2 regions of the Streptomyces sp. NPDC101194 genome follow, and region 1 is predicted to be linked to the other one. Evidence: riboswitches for the same ligand, from Rfam matches in the RefSeq annotation. Region 1 holds a riboswitch; the other holds the start of a gene.
The links. A riboswitch is a leader RNA that binds a small molecule or an ion and turns the genes downstream of it on or off. The one in region 1 is predicted to bind cyclic di-AMP.
Positions count from the first base shown of each region.

Region 1 (7,263 bases):
GCCTCGGAGTCGTACTCCTCCAGCCCCTGGGCGATCGCGGCGACCGTGGTGACCGTCCCGGCGAGACCGACGAGAGTGGCGGCCCCGGTCAGCGGAACGCTCTCCTCCGCGAGATCGAGGGCCGCGTCGATGTCGGCACGGATCGCGGCGATCCGGTCGGGGGCCGGCGGATCGCTCACGACACCGTCGTGCACGAGGTGCCGCTCCGTCATGCGGACGCAGCCGATGTCCACGGAGCGCGCGGCCCGTACGTGATCGTCGCCGAGGACGAACTCGGTGGAGCCGCCGCCGATGTCCACGACGAGATACGGCTTCGCGAGGTGGTCGCGGCCCGCGAGCTCCTTGGTGGCGCCGGTGAAGGAGAACTCCGCCTCCTGGTCGCCGCTGATGACCTCGGGTTCGACGCCCAGGATGTCCAGCACGCCCCGGACGAAGTCCTCCCTGTTCTCCGCGTCGCGGGAGGCGGAGGTGGCGACGAAACGGATCTTCTGCGCCCCGTGCTCCTTGATCACCGCCGCGTACCGGCGGCAGGCGGCGAACGTACGCTCCAGGGCCTCGGGCGCGAGCCTGCCGGTGCGGTCGACGCCCTGGCCGAGGCGGACGATCTCCATCCGCCGGTCGAGCTCGACGAGCTCGCCGGTGGCCGGGTCGGCGTCGGCGACGAGCAGTCGGATGGAGTTGGTACCGCAGTCGATGGCGGCCACGCGGGTCATGGATGCTCCTAGGGATCAGCCCCTGCGGCGGCCGAGAGGCGGTTCGGGGGCGCGGTGGCCCCGAACCGGACCTCCCCGGCAGCGGGGGACGGGGTCCGGGGGCGCAGGCCCCCCGACCGGGCTCCCACAGCGACCGAGGAGCGGGGTCCGGGGGCGCAACCCCTCGGAGGGACTGTCAGTTCTCGTCCGGCGTGCAGGGCGTCACGCACGGCCCCTTGCGCCACCACTCGGGCAGCATCGCGATCGCCTCGTCGCCCAGCGGGTTCACTCCGGGCCCGGCGGCCAGCGAGTGCCCGACCAGCACGTGCAGGCACTTCACCCGGTCCGGCATGCCCCCGGCGCTCGGGAAGCCCTCAAGGACCTCGATGGCGTCGCGCCGGGCGATGTAGTCCTCGTGCGCGGCCCGGTACGCGGCGGCCAGCTCCGGGTCCGTGGCGAGGCGCTCGGTCATCTCCTTCATGACGCCGTTCGCCTCCAGCGTGCCGATCGCGGACGCGGCGCGCGGGCAGGTCAGGTAGTACGTCGTCGGGAAGGGCGTACCGTCCTCCAGCCGGGGCTGCGTCTCGACCACGTCCGGGTTGCCGCAGGGGCAGCGGTGCGCGATCGCGCGCAGCCCGCGCGGCGGTCGGCCCAGCTGCTGCTGGAACGCGGCGATGTCCGCCTCGGTGGGCGCGGTGGACTCGGTCTGCGGAGGGGGGGTTTCCATGCCTGCCTAGGTTCTGATCGGGCTGCTCGAACTGCGGTTCTGCAGAGGGGATGAAGGGAGTCAGTCGCGGTCGGCGCTGTCCACGCCGTCCCAGAGGTTGGAGTGCCACGGCCGGCCGGACTCGTCCGTCCCGCCGTTGCGCTCCTTGACCGCGTCGGGGTCGATCACCGTATAACCGGTCTCTCCGGGGAGAAGGTAGTGCAGGTGCTTGCGGGCCAGCTGCCTGATGTACGCGTCGTCCTGGAGGCGCGCCTTCTCGTCGCGCAGCTCCTCGGTGCGGGCTCGGGCCTCCTGAGCCCGGCGCTCCTGGTCGGCGATCTCGTCGCGCTGCGACACGTACTGCCGCATCGGGTAGGCGAGCGCGACCACCAGGGAGCAGACGACGAGGGCGAGGAAGGCCGCCCGGCCGGTGAGCCGGGAGCGTCGGGCCTGACGGCGGTTCTGCGACCGGTAGACGCGGGCGGCGGTCTGCTCACCGAGCAGCCGCAGCCGGGTCGCGGTGGAGAACCGGTCCCGGTCCTTCGCGGCCATGTCTCCGCCTCCCCATTACGCACGTCCGTCCCCGCACACGGTACGGGACCGAGTGCGGGGACGGACGGAGGCCGGTGCCTTTGGCCCGTGAGGGCCCGCGGTCAGCCCTTGCCGCGCCTGACGATTCGCGGAGCGCCGCGCTCATCGGTTCGCGGAGCGCTGTGCCGATCGGCTCGCGGAGTGCCGCGCCGGTCAGCTCTCGGAGCGGAACCGCGGGAACGCCGAGCGGCCCGCGTACACCGCGGCGTCGTCGAGGATCTCCTCGATGCGCAGCAGCTGGTTGTACTTGGCGACGCGGTCCGAGCGGGCCGGGGCGCCGGTCTTGATCTGGCCGCAGTTCACCGCGACGGCGAGGTCGGCGATGGTGACGTCCTCGGTCTCGCCGGAGCGGTGGGACATCATGCACTTGAAGCCGTTGCGCTGGGCCAGCTCGACGGCGTCCAGCGTCTCGGTCAGCGAACCGATCTGGTTGACCTTGACGAGCAGGGCGTTGGCGGAGCCCTCCTCGATGCCGCGGGCCAGACGCTCCGGGTTGGTGACGAACAGGTCGTCACCGACGATCTGCACCTTGGTGCCGAGCTTGTCGGTGATGACCTTCCAGCCGGCCCAGTCGTCCTCGTACAGCGGGTCCTCGATGGAGACCAGCGGGTACGCGGAGACGAGCTCCTCGTAGTACTCGGTCATCTCGGCGGCGGAGCGGGACTTGCCCTCGAACTCGTACTTGCCGTCCTTGTAGAACTCCGAGGCGGCGACGTCGAGCGCGAGCGCGATGTCCTTGCCCGGGACGTAGCCGGCTTCCTTGATGGCCTCGACGATGAGGTCCAGGGCGGCGCGGTTCGACTCCAGGTTCGGCGCGAAGCCGCCCTCGTCGCCGAGACCGGTCGAAAGACCCTTGGTCTTCAGGACCTTCTTCAGCGTGTGGTAGACCTCGGCACCCCAGCGCAGTGCCTCGGAGAAGGACTCCGCGCCGATCGGGGCGATCATGAACTCCTGGATGTCCACGTTGGAGTCGGCGTGCGACCCACCGTTGAGGATGTTCATCATCGGAACGGGCAGCAGGTGCGCGTTCGGGCCGCCGAGGTAGCGGAACAGCGGCAGGTCCGAGGCCTCGGAGGCGGCGTGGGCGACGGCCAGGGAGACACCGAGGATGGCGTTCGCGCCGAGCGAGCCCTTGTTCTCCGTGGCGTCCAGGTCGAACATCGCCTGGTCGATCAGCCGCTGCTCGGTCGCGTCGTAACCCACGAGCTCCGGGCCGATCTGCTCGATCACGGCGAGGACGGCCTTCTCCACGCCCTTGCCCTGGTAGCGGTTGGGGTCACCGTCGCGAAGCTCAATGGCCTCGAACGCACCGGTGGAGGCGCCGGACGGCACGGCAGCACGGCCCGTGCTGCCGTCGTCGAGGCCAACCTCGACCTCGACCGTGGGGTTCCCCCGGGAGTCGAGGATTTCCCGGGCTACGACGACGTCGATGGACGGCACGAGGCATCTCCTTCTGGGATATGACACTGGTTGTGCAGGGTCACTTTGGCCTTGCGACAAGAGCCTAACCGGCCCGGCCCGCTCAGTCGGACGACCGCCCGTCCCCTGGGACGAAAAAGGACCCAAGAGCGAGCATTACAGGGCAAACAGCCAGAATTTTACTGGCCGGTAACTACAAAAGTTGAACGATCATGCACGTCCCGGGGCCTGCCCGGAGACCTGCCTCGCGCGGGCCCGCCCCTCCCGTTATGACGCGACACCGAGACGACGCGCCCCGCCGGGACGGAGCTGCCGCGCATACAGAGGTGACGCGCCCGCGGAAGCAGGGGGCCACACGGAAACCCCGGCCCGGCGCGTACGGGGGAACGCGCGCCGGGCCGGGGTGCTCAGGGAGGAGAGGTCCCGGACTACTTCGTCAGGTGCAGCTGCTGACCCGGGTAGATCAGGTCGGCGTCCTTGACGATGTCCTTGTTCAGCTCGAACAGGTGCTGCCAGCCGCCCTTGACCTTGTGGTCGGCGGCGATCCTGCTCAGGGAGTCGCCGGAGACGACCTTGTACTCGCCGTCGCCCTTCGCGACCTTCTGACCGGTCGGGGTGGTGACGGTCTTCTTCGACTCGGCCTGCGGGGCGGCGGAGCGGTCCGAGCGGTTGGTGGCGGGGGCCTCGGCGCGCTCGGCCTTCTTCGGCTGCGACTGCCGCTCGGGCGCGGCCGGGGTGCTCTGCCGCGTGGCACCGGAGGCGGTCTTCGAGGAGGAGCCGGTGTCGACACCCGGGTCCACACCGTCGTTGCGCAGGTTGCCGGCGCCGGCGCAGCCCCAGGCGCTCGGGCCCTGCATGGCGAGGAGCTTCTCGGCGGCGGCGATCTGCTGGGCCTTGGTGGCCAGGTCGGCGCGGGGGGCGTACTGCGTACCGCCGGCGGCGGCCCAGCTGGACTGCGAGAACTGCAGACCGCCGTAGTAGCCGTTGCCGGTGTTGATGGACCAGTTGCCACCGGACTCGCACTGCGCGACGGCGTCCCAGGTGGCGACGGAGGCTGCGGAGGCACCGGTCGCACCCATCAGCGGGACGGCGACGGCGGTACCGGCGACACCGGCGAGCGTGGCGACACGGACGGCCTTGGACGGGCGGCGGTGCTTGCCCTTGCTGGAAAACAGCATGGAACTTCTCCTCACCGACGCCTACGAGGTGAGCTGTCGGGTTCGGGCCAAGTGAGTTGCCCGGTCGCACGTCCTAGCGCGCGACTTCACCCCAAGCCGTCCCTGATCCGCTTTTCGACGATCAGGCCGGCGCCTACCTGGGTCCCCCGCTCCTGCCTACGGCGCTTTACGCGTCTGTTCCCTTCGACCGACGGCAGGATTCGGCGTGACGGTCGACGGGGCCCGCGGTGCGAGCGGTTCCGACCGTAAACACAGGCAACCCCCACATTCAAAGATGGACACATCGGACAATCAGCCCTTACTTGCATCTGAGGAACCGTCGTTTTCGCAGGTCGGAGGCGATGCGGAAGCGCAACCCGGACGCGACACGCCAGTTGACGTAAAGAGACCCATGTCTCACTTACGCATAAGCGGACATAGGTCCCTGAACTACCCCGGTTTTTGAGGCTCCATTAGCCGATTTTCAGACCGCTCTCAGTCGGCCTTCACATCGATACGGAGGCTCTGGCCAGGGAGGATGAGGTCCGGGTCGGAGCCGACCGTCCCCTTGTTGGCCTCATAGAGCGCGGGCCAGCCGCCGGGAACCTTCTGTGCATCAGCAATCGCCCAGAGGTTGTCGCCGGAGCGGACGGTGTACGTGCCGTCGGCCGCCGACGCGCCCGCGTGGCGGGCGTCGCCGCCACCGCGGGAGGCATGACGACCCGACTCGCGGTCGACGCCGCCGTTCGCGCCCCGGCTCCCCTCGGGCGCCGGGGCGCCGCGATGCTTGCCGCTCACACCATTGGACGAGTCGGACTTACGGGGAGAATCGGACGCTTCGGGGGACGGATCCGAGGACGGGGCGACCGACCCGGTGGCCGAAGGCTTCGCGGAGTGCCCCTTCTTCGCCGCCGACTTGCCGTGGGCACCCGAGTGGCCGTCGGCCCTGTCCGACGGCGTGGCGGTCTCGGAGGGGGTGGCCGACTCGTCGTCAGCCGACTCAGTGCCGTTCGTCGGCTTGCCGGAGGGCGCGACCCCCGGGTCGACACCCGGCAGCGTCCCGTCCGCCGCGAGACCGGAGATGACCGCACAGCTGGGCCACGCCTGCGGACCCTTGTCGGCCAGGACCTTCTGGGCCACGGCTATCTGCTGCGCACGGCTGGCGAGGTCGGCACGCGGGGCGTACGACTCGCCGCCGTACGCCTTCCAGGTCTCCGGCGAGAACTGCAGGCCGCCGTAGAAGCCATTGCCGAGATCGGCGCTCCACATGCCGCCGCTCTCGCACTCGGCCACCCGGTCCCAGGTCGTGGCATCGGCCGCGTGCGCACCGGCCGCACCGAGCAGCGGGATGGCGATGGCCGAGCCGGTCACGCCCGCGGCGACGACGATGGCGGGTGCCTGACGAGGGCGACGGTGTCTGCCGTTCGCGGAGCCCATGGGGTTGCCTTCCGTGTGACTGACGAGTGACTGGTGAGTCGAACGGTGAACCTAGCGGGACTCGAACGCGTGTCACAAGTCGATGCAGCACGGATCACGTGAAAGTCACAGAGTTGACAGAGCGTCACCTCGCGTCGTGGGGACCCCCGGCGCGAACTCCACCGGCAACGTGCGCAGTCCGCGCATGATGAGCCCGCCACGCCATCGCAAATCGGTAGGTTCCACCGCAAGCCGCAGGTCCGGAAGGCGCCTCAGGAGCGTGGCGAGCGCGGTCTGTCCCTCCAGCCGGGCGAGTGGCGCACCCAGGCAGTAGTGGATGCCGTGCCCGTATCCGAGGTGCTGATTGTCACGCCGTGCGAGGTCGAGCGTGTCGGGGTTCTCGAAACGCTCCGGGTCGCGGTCGGCGGCGGCGAGCACGACGAGCACGGGGTCACCGGCCGCGATGTCCTGCCCGCCGAGTGTCAGTGGCTCGGTGGCGAACCGCCAGGTCGCCAGCTCCACAGGGCCGTCGTACCGCAGCAGTTCCTCGATGCCGGTCTCCAGCAGCCCGGTCTCCCCCGCGTCGAGGGAGAGATGCAGCCGCTCGCGCTGCACGGGGTTGCGCAACAGGGCGTACACCCCGTTGCCGATGAGATTGACCGTCGTCTCGAAGCCGGCGAAGAGGAGGATGAAGGCCATGGCCGCGGCCTCGTTCTCGGTGAGGTGCTCGCCGTGGTCGCTGGCCCTGATCAGCCCCGAGATCAGATCGTCCCCCGGGTTCTCCCGCTTGCGGTGGATCAGCTCGGCGAGATAGCCGCGCATCTTCTTCACCGATCTGGCCACCCCGCCACGCGGTCCGCCGCCGTGCCGGATCATCATGCCCGCCCAGTCCCGGAAGTCGTCCTGGTCCTCGCGCGGCACCCCGAGCAGATCGCAGATCGCGTAGATGGGGAGCGGGAACGCGAAGTCGTGGATGAGGTCCGCCTTCCCCTCCGTGATGAAGCGGTCGATGAGGCGGTCCGTCAGTTCCTGCACGCGCGGCGCGAACGCGGCGACCCGGCGCGGGGTGAACGCCTTGGAGACGAGACGACGCAACCGGGTGTGGTCGGGCGGGTCGATGTTCAGCAGATGCGTCATCAGCTCCGCCTTGCGCTCGCCCGGGATGCCGGTCTTCCCCTTGGCGTGCGCCGGCTCGGCGTGGTGCGCCGGGTTCTTGGAGAGGCGGCCGTCGGCCAGCGCCTGCCGCGCGTCCGCGTACCGGGTCACGAGCCACGCCTCGACG
Region 1 covers NZ_JBIWOS010000006.1:403,279-410,541, reverse strand. The annotation lists gene ACIRP2_RS24360 (exopolyphosphatase) at 1-713, opposite strand, end outside; gene ACIRP2_RS24355 (DUF501 domain-containing protein) at 889-1,419, opposite strand; gene ACIRP2_RS24350 (septum formation initiator family protein) at 1,480-1,950, opposite strand; gene eno (phosphopyruvate hydratase) at 2,143-3,429, opposite strand; gene ACIRP2_RS24340 (transglycosylase family protein) at 3,837-4,586, opposite strand; cyclic di-AMP (ydaO/yuaA leader) riboswitch at 4,590-4,760, opposite strand; gene ACIRP2_RS24335 (transglycosylase family protein) at 5,061-6,002, opposite strand; gene ACIRP2_RS24330 (cytochrome P450) at 6,108-7,263, opposite strand, start outside.

Region 2 (7,263 bases), on a different contig from region 1:
TCCACCAGCACAAGGCGCTGCTCATCGCCGACGAGGTGCAGACGGGCCTCGGCAGGACCGGCGACTTCTACGCGTACCAGCACGAGGAAGGGGTCGAACCGGATCTGGTCTGTGTCGCCAAGGCCCTCTCCGGCGGCTATGTGCCGGTAGGGGCGACGCTGGGCAGGGACTGGATCTTCAAGAAGGTCTATTCGTCCATGGACCGGGTCCTGGTCCACTCCGCGAGCTTCGGCTCCAACGCACAGGCGATGGCGGCCGGTCTCGCGGTTCTCGCGGTGATGGAGGACGAGGAGACCGTCGCCCACGCGCGCCGCACCGGTGATCTGCTGCGCGAGCGCCTGGCCGCACTGGTCGACCGCTACGAGCTGCTGCACGAGGTGCGCGGGCGCGGGCTGATGATCGGCATCGAGTTCGGGCGGCCGTCGTCATTGAAGCTCCGCGGTCGCTGGACCATGCTGCAGGCGGCCCGCAAGGGCCTCTTCGCGCAGATGGTGGTGGTGCCGTTGCTCCAGAAGCACCGCATCCTCACGCAGGTCTCGGGCGACCATCTGGAAGTGATCAAGCTGATTCCACCACTGGTGATCGGGGAGCCGGAGGTCGACCGGTTCGTCACCGCGTTCACCGCCGTGATGGACGACGCCCACAGCGGTGGCGGGCTGATGTGGGACTTCGGCAGGACCCTGGTCAAGCAGGCCGTCGCCCACCGCTGACCCGCGAAATGCACGTCTCGTGGGCTTTTGCCTCGGAGGCAAGAAATTTGCCTCCGAGGAAAGTTCCTGGCCCAATGGGTACATGAACACTCCGGACGGAGGGGTGGCCGACGAGCTGCCCGGGATCGCGCCACGCCTGCGCGATCTGCGCCGCAGCCGTGGTCTCACCCTGGAGACCGCCGCCGAGCGGGCCGGGCTCTCGCCCGCCCATCTCTCCCGGCTCGAAACGGGCCGTCGCCAGCCGTCGCTGCCGATGCTTCTCGGCCTTGCCAGGATCTACGGTACGACGGTCTCCGAACTGCTGGGCGAGACGCCCCCCGAACGTGACGCGATCATCCGTGGTGGAAGGTTCGACGGCGCCGAGGCCGACGGCTGGATGTACCGGCGGGCCGGTGGTGCCGGCCGGGCGATGCAGGCGCTCCGCGTCCGGGTTCCGCACGGCGCGCAGGGCGAGCTCGTACGCGTCCATCCCGGTGAGGAATGGCTGCACGTGCTCGCCGGACACCTGCGGGTCACGCTCGGGGACACCGTGCACGATCTCGCCCCCGGTGACAGCGCGCACTTCGACTCGCTCACCCCGCACCGGATCACGGCCGTCGACCGTGACGGTGCCGAGCTGCTCTTCGTCCACACCCTGCTGCAGAGCCCCGCCGCCGAGCTGTGCCTCGGCAGCGGTATCCACCGTCGCTGAGACCGGTCCGTCCGGTCGCCAGAGAGGACTGTCATGTCCGATTCAGAGAACTTCGACCCGCTCGGGTCCAGGAAGAACTACGAGGCCCAGGAGCGGAAGTTCCCGCGCGGTGTGGTGATCCGGCTGTTCGCCTACCTCATCGCGGGACACATCTTCGCGGCCTTCCTCTACCTGCTCTTCGCGGTGGCCGGCAAGGGCTGACCACCGCGAGGGGTGGTCGGGCTACGCCTCGTCGAGGAGCTGTGCGTGCAGCCGCTCACGGGTCTCGGGGGCGAGCTTCAGCCCCTCGGAGAGATAGCGGTCGGTGCTGCCCCAGGTCTCCTCGATGGTCGCGAAGGCCGCGTCCAGATAGTCGGCGTGGGCGCCGAAGAGGGGATTGAGAAGCTCCATCACCTCGGGCGACATGCCGTTCGCCGAGGTGTCGCTGCGGCGCACCTTGTAGCGGCGGTGGGCGTCGTTGGACTTGAGGTAGTCGGCCTCGATGGCATCGCGCTCGACACCGACCGCCAGCAGCGACACCGCGATCGACAGACCGGCCCGGTCCTTGCCCGCCGCACAGTGCATCAACGCCGGAACGCTGTCCTCGGCCAGGGCGTGCAGCACCCGGCTGTGCTCGGCGGTGCGGTCCAGGATGATCGAGCGGTACGAGGCGATCATCCGGTCCGTCCCCTTGCCGTCGGCGAGGAGCGAACGCAGTTGATCGAGATCGCCGTCGCGGACCATCCGCCAGAACTCGGCGCCGTCGGCGGGGTCGGAGAGCGGGATGCTCACGTTGCGTACGCCCGGCAGTTCCACGTCCAGGCCGTCGAGCCGGTGGTCGGCGGCGTTGCGGAAGTCGAAGACGGTGTGCAGACCGAGACCGCCGAGAAACGCGGCGTCCTCGGCGGTGGCGTGCGCGAGGTGACCGCTGCGGAAGAGCCGTCCGTACCGCACCCGCCGGCCGTCCGCGGTGGGCAGTCCGCCCACGTCGCGGAAATTGCGGACACCCGCCAGTTCGGGTTCCGTCGACGGGATCTGCGGCAACTGCTGCGTCACAGGGACTCCTGGGGTGTCTGGCGTCGACGCGAGTCGCCGACAAGGCCACTTCCGTGACGATACGACATGGATTCCTCACGCAATCATCTCGGCCAATTCTTGTCGATACCTCGTGAACCCCCGTGCTCCGATGGCGAATCCGTCCGGTGAATTCGTCGCGAGACCGTTGCCCGCCCGCCCGGCGCTGGTCGATGATGTGCGGAACTGTTGGAATGTGGGGAAGCGATGATCGAGACTGGCGACAAGGGCCGGACCTGGCTGCTCACCGGGTCGAGCAGCAGCTACGCACTGCGCATCACCGAGCGGGACGAACTGCTCCATCTCCACTGGGGGCCGCGGATCTCCCTTGCCGCAGCCGAGGCCCTGGCAGCGGCGCCGGAGCCGCCGGCCAGAGGGTTCGAGTCCTGGCTCGACGGTCGTGAGGAGTACCCCGTGGAGGGCGGCCCGCGGTTCGTCCGCCCGGCCCTCTCGGTACGCACCCCCGAGGTCCGTGGCACGGAGTGGGCCTTCTCCGACGCCGTGGTGGACGGGGACGAACTCCGTATCGGCTTCACCGACTCCGTGCACCGGCTCGCCCTCACGCTGCACTACCGGATGCGGAACGACTCCGACGTGATCGAGCGCTGGGCCACCGTCGCCCACGCCGGGCCCGACGGCCCGCCACTGGAACTGCTGCGCGCCGACGCCGCCGCCTGGGTGCTGCCCGCCCGCGACGGCTGGCGGCTGAGCCGGCTGCACGGCCGCTGGGCGGCGGAGTCCCGGCTCGCGCGGGCGGAGTTGACGTATGGCGAAAGCGTCATCTCCAGCAGGCGCGGCCATACGGGCCATCAGTACCTGCCGTGGGTCGCGCTCGATGCCGACGGTGCGGCGACCGAGGAGAGCGGGGAGGTGTACGGCTGCGCGCTCGGCTGGTCCGGGTCGTGGCGGATCTCCGTGCAGCGGCTCCCCGACGGGCTCGTGCAGATCACCGGCGGCGCGGGTTACGACGACTCCGGACTGCTGCTGCTCGGGCCGGGGGATTCCTACGTCACACCCGCCTTCGCCGGGCTGTGGAGCGCGCAGGGGTTCGGCGGGGCGAGCCGGGCCTGGCACGCCTGGCAGTTGGCCCATGTGATCCCGGACGCCGGGAGTCTGCGGCCGGTGCTCTACAACTCCTGGGAGGCGACCGGCTTCGACATCTCGCAGGAGCAGCAGCGCGCCCTCGCCGAGCGGGCCGCCGCGATGGGGGTCGAACTGTTCGTCGTGGACGACGCGTGGTTCGGCCGGCGCACCAGTGACCGGGCGGGGCTCGGGGACTGGACGCCGAATCCGGACCGTTTCCCCGACGGGCTGACGCCGCTCGCCGACGAAGTGCACCGTCTCGGTATGCAGTTCGGCATCTGGGTCGAGCCGGAAATGGTCAATGCCGACAGCGATCTCTATCGCGCACACCCGGACTGGGTGCAGCATTTCCCCGGCCGGACGCGTACCGAGTTCCGTAATCAGCTGGTGCTCAATCTGGCCCGCACCGATGTGCGGGAGCATCTCTACGAGCAATTGCACACGCTGCTCTCCAGTGCGCCCGTCGATTATGTGAAATGGGACTTCAACCGCTCTTTCACCGATGCGGGCTGGCCCGGCGAGAGCTATCCGCAGAAGCTCTGGATCGAGCATGTGCAGGCCCTGTACGCGCTGATCGACCGGCTCCGGGCCGCGCACCCCTCGGTCGCCTTCGAGTCCTGCTCGGGCGGCGGCGGCCGGATCGATCTGGGGATTCTGTCCCGCACGGACCAGGTGTGGACCTCCGACAACACCGACCCGCTCGACCGCCTCGCCATTCAGGAGGGCTTCGGTCAGATCCATCCGGCCCGGGTGATGGCCGCCTGGGTCACCGACAGCCCGAACGTCCAGCTCAACAGCCGGGTCAGCTCGCTGCGCTTCCGCTTCGTGAGCGCGATGGCCGGTGTGCTCGGGGTCGGAGGGGACCTCACCGAATGGAGTGAGGCGGAACTCGCCGAGGCGCGGGGCTGGGTGAGCCTCTACAAGGAGATCCGGTCGGTGGTGCAGCTCGGCGACCTGTACCGGCTCCGTGCCCCGCGGGGAGGACTCGGCGCGGTCCAGTACGTCCACGGGGAGGAGACCGTCGTCCTGATGTGGCTGGAGGCGCAGAGGTACGGGGAGCGACCCCCGGCCCTCAGACTGCGCGGGCTCCACCCCGCGGCGACGTACACCTGCCTGGACACCGGGGCGGTGCACCACGGCTCGGTGCTGCTGCACCAGGGACTGCAGACCGGGCTCCAGGGGGATCTCGACGCGGGAGTGCTGAGGCTGCGGCGCGAGCGCTGAATGCGATGTGTCCATAATGTGCGGATTTGACCCGAACGCGCACTGTTTGTCGGGCAGATGGTCGCCCTCTCGTGAGCGGGATCATATCCGTGACGGTGTGTACTGGCGGGGCGGCCGGGTATTCCGTGCGCGGCGCGGAAATTCAAGATCTCTTGTCCACGGAGTGTGACCGGAATTCCGTGCCGAATTCCTGGCACGGATTCCGGTGCGGAACCGGTGGCTTGTTCTCGCCGTCCCGACTCGCTTACGGTCACCGTCAATCCGGTCGGACCGCCTAATCCTGCCGCCGCCCGGAATTCGCACCCACTCATCGTGTGGCAGGAGCGGGGGAACCAGGTAGGCCGCCGATCGGAGAAATCCGGCCGGCTCGGGGTGAAGCCGCGCTCGGCGCGGCCGGGCATCTCCAGTCCGAACCCGACAGCTCACCTCGTAGGCGCCGGAGAGGAAGCACCCCATGCCCATATCGGGTAAGCATCGTCGTACGAAGTCCGGCGTCATCGCCCGTGGTGTCGCGGCCGCAGGCGCCGGTGGCGCCGTCATCGCGCTGCCGCTGCTCGGCGCCACCGGCGCCCACGCCGCCCCGGCCGCCGCCACGCAGTCCGCCTCCGTCGCCGCGCACGCCGCCCCGGCGCAGCCGGTCGCGCAGAAGCAGGCCGCCACCACGACCTACTCCGTCGTCTCCGGCGACTACCTGTCGAAGATCGCCGCCGAGCACAAGATCGAGGGCGGCTGGCAGAAGCTGTACCAGGACAACCGCGAGGTCGTCGGCAAGGACCCCGGTCTGATCTTCCCGGGCATGAAGCTGACGCTCGGCGGCACGGCGTCGGCCGACGCCGCGGCCACCGGCGCCGGCGCGGGATCGGCCCTCCCCTCGAAGGCCCCCTCGGTTCCCTCGTCGGTCGTGGAGAAGTCCGCCGCGGTCAAGTCCACCCCGGCCAAGGAGTCCAAGACCTCCGCACCGGCCACCCAGAGCAGCAGCTCGGGCTACGTCCACCCGGTCCCCGGCAACCACACCACCGGTTACCGCGCCTCCGGCTCCAACTGGTCCAGCGGCAGCCACACCGGGATCGACTTCCCCGTCTTCACCGGCACCGGCGTGAAGGCCATCACCTCCGGCACCGTCGTCACCGCCGGCTGGGGTGGCGCGTACGGCAACCAGGTCGTCATCAAGCACGCCGACGGCCACTACTCGCAGTACGGTCACCTGTCCTCGATCTCCGTCTCGGCGGGCCAGTCCGTGAGCACCGGTCAGCAGATCGGCCTCTCCGGCGCCACCGGCAACGCCACCGGACCGCACCTGCACTTCGAGGTCCGCACGGGCCCGGCGTACGGTTCGGACATCGACCCGATCGCCTTCCTGGCTTCGCACGGCATCTACGTCTGAGCCGAACGACGGGGCAGTTGAACAACCGGCGTCTTTCGTCCGGATCGGGCCGGATCGGCCTGTCGGGCACGCGAGCCCGGCGTGATCCGGACGACAGGACCTGGGGATGACCCGAGCCATGGAAGGGGCGGTGCGCGGCGGCGCACCGCCCCTTCTGCTTATTCCCCCTTTACCGAATCTGACCGGGTGGTCTATCTCACCACCCGTCAACCCCTTATTACGGTCGCGTAGGTCACATTCAGCGGTGCAGGATAAGCGTTTGTGGCAGACGATTCGAGAAAAAATCAACGTGGCGTCATCAATCGACATGGTGTCATCGGGTCGTACGCGGCGATCGGCGACAGCTTCACCGAGGGGGTCGGCGACCCCGGCCCGGACGGGACCTTTGTCGGCTGGGCGGACCGGTTCGCGGTGCTTCTCGCGGACCAGCTCCCCGACCTCGATACGGGGTCGGGCACCGAGGGCTCCGCGCACGGGAACTTCAGGTACGCCAATCTCGCCGTACGCGGACGACTGCTCGACCAGATCGTCGAGGAGCAGGTGCCGCGCGCCAAGGAGCTCGCACCCGACCTGGTCAGCTTCTGCGCGGGCGGCAACGACATCATCAGGCCCGGCACCGACCCCGACGACGTCGCCGAGCGCTTCGAGCGCGCGGTCGCGGAGCTGACCGGATCGGTCGGCACCGTCATGGTCACCACCGGCTTCGACACCCGTGGCGTTCCCGTACTGCGCCATCTGCGCGGCAAGATCGCCACCTACACCGCCCATGTGCGGTCCATCGCCGACCGCTACGACTGCCCGGTCCTCGACCTGTGGTCGCTGCGGTCCGTCCAGGACAGGCGCGCCTGGGACGACGACCGGCTCCATCTGTCGCCCGAGGGACACACCAGGGTCGCGCTGCGGGCCGCCCAGGTCCTCGGCCTCGACGTGCCGGCCGACCCCGACCAGGAATGGCCCCCGCAGGCACAGCGAGGCACGCTCGAAGTCCGGCGCGACGACATCCATTGGGCACGCGAGTACCTGGTGCCGTGGATCGGCCGTCGGCTGCGGGGCGAGTCCTCCGGCGACCACGTCGAGGCGAAGCGGCCGGACCTCCTGCCGCTCTAGACCGTGTGTTC
Region 2 covers NZ_JBIWOS010000011.1:304,227-311,489, reverse strand. The annotation lists gene ACIRP2_RS32990 (aspartate aminotransferase family protein) at 1-710, shown strand, start outside; gene ACIRP2_RS32985 (helix-turn-helix domain-containing protein) at 793-1,401, shown strand; gene ACIRP2_RS32980 (DUF6126 family protein) at 1,435-1,602, shown strand; gene ACIRP2_RS32975 (tyrosine-protein phosphatase) at 1,624-2,436, opposite strand; gene ACIRP2_RS32970 (alpha-galactosidase) at 2,662-4,761, shown strand; cyclic di-AMP (ydaO/yuaA leader) riboswitch at 5,052-5,210, shown strand; gene ACIRP2_RS32965 (peptidoglycan DD-metalloendopeptidase family protein) at 5,216-6,145, shown strand; gene ACIRP2_RS32960 (SGNH/GDSL hydrolase family protein) at 6,407-7,252, shown strand.
Region 2: another riboswitch for cyclic di-AMP. It lies ahead of ACIRP2_RS32965 (peptidoglycan DD-metalloendopeptidase family protein); the one in region 1 lies ahead of ACIRP2_RS24340 (transglycosylase family protein).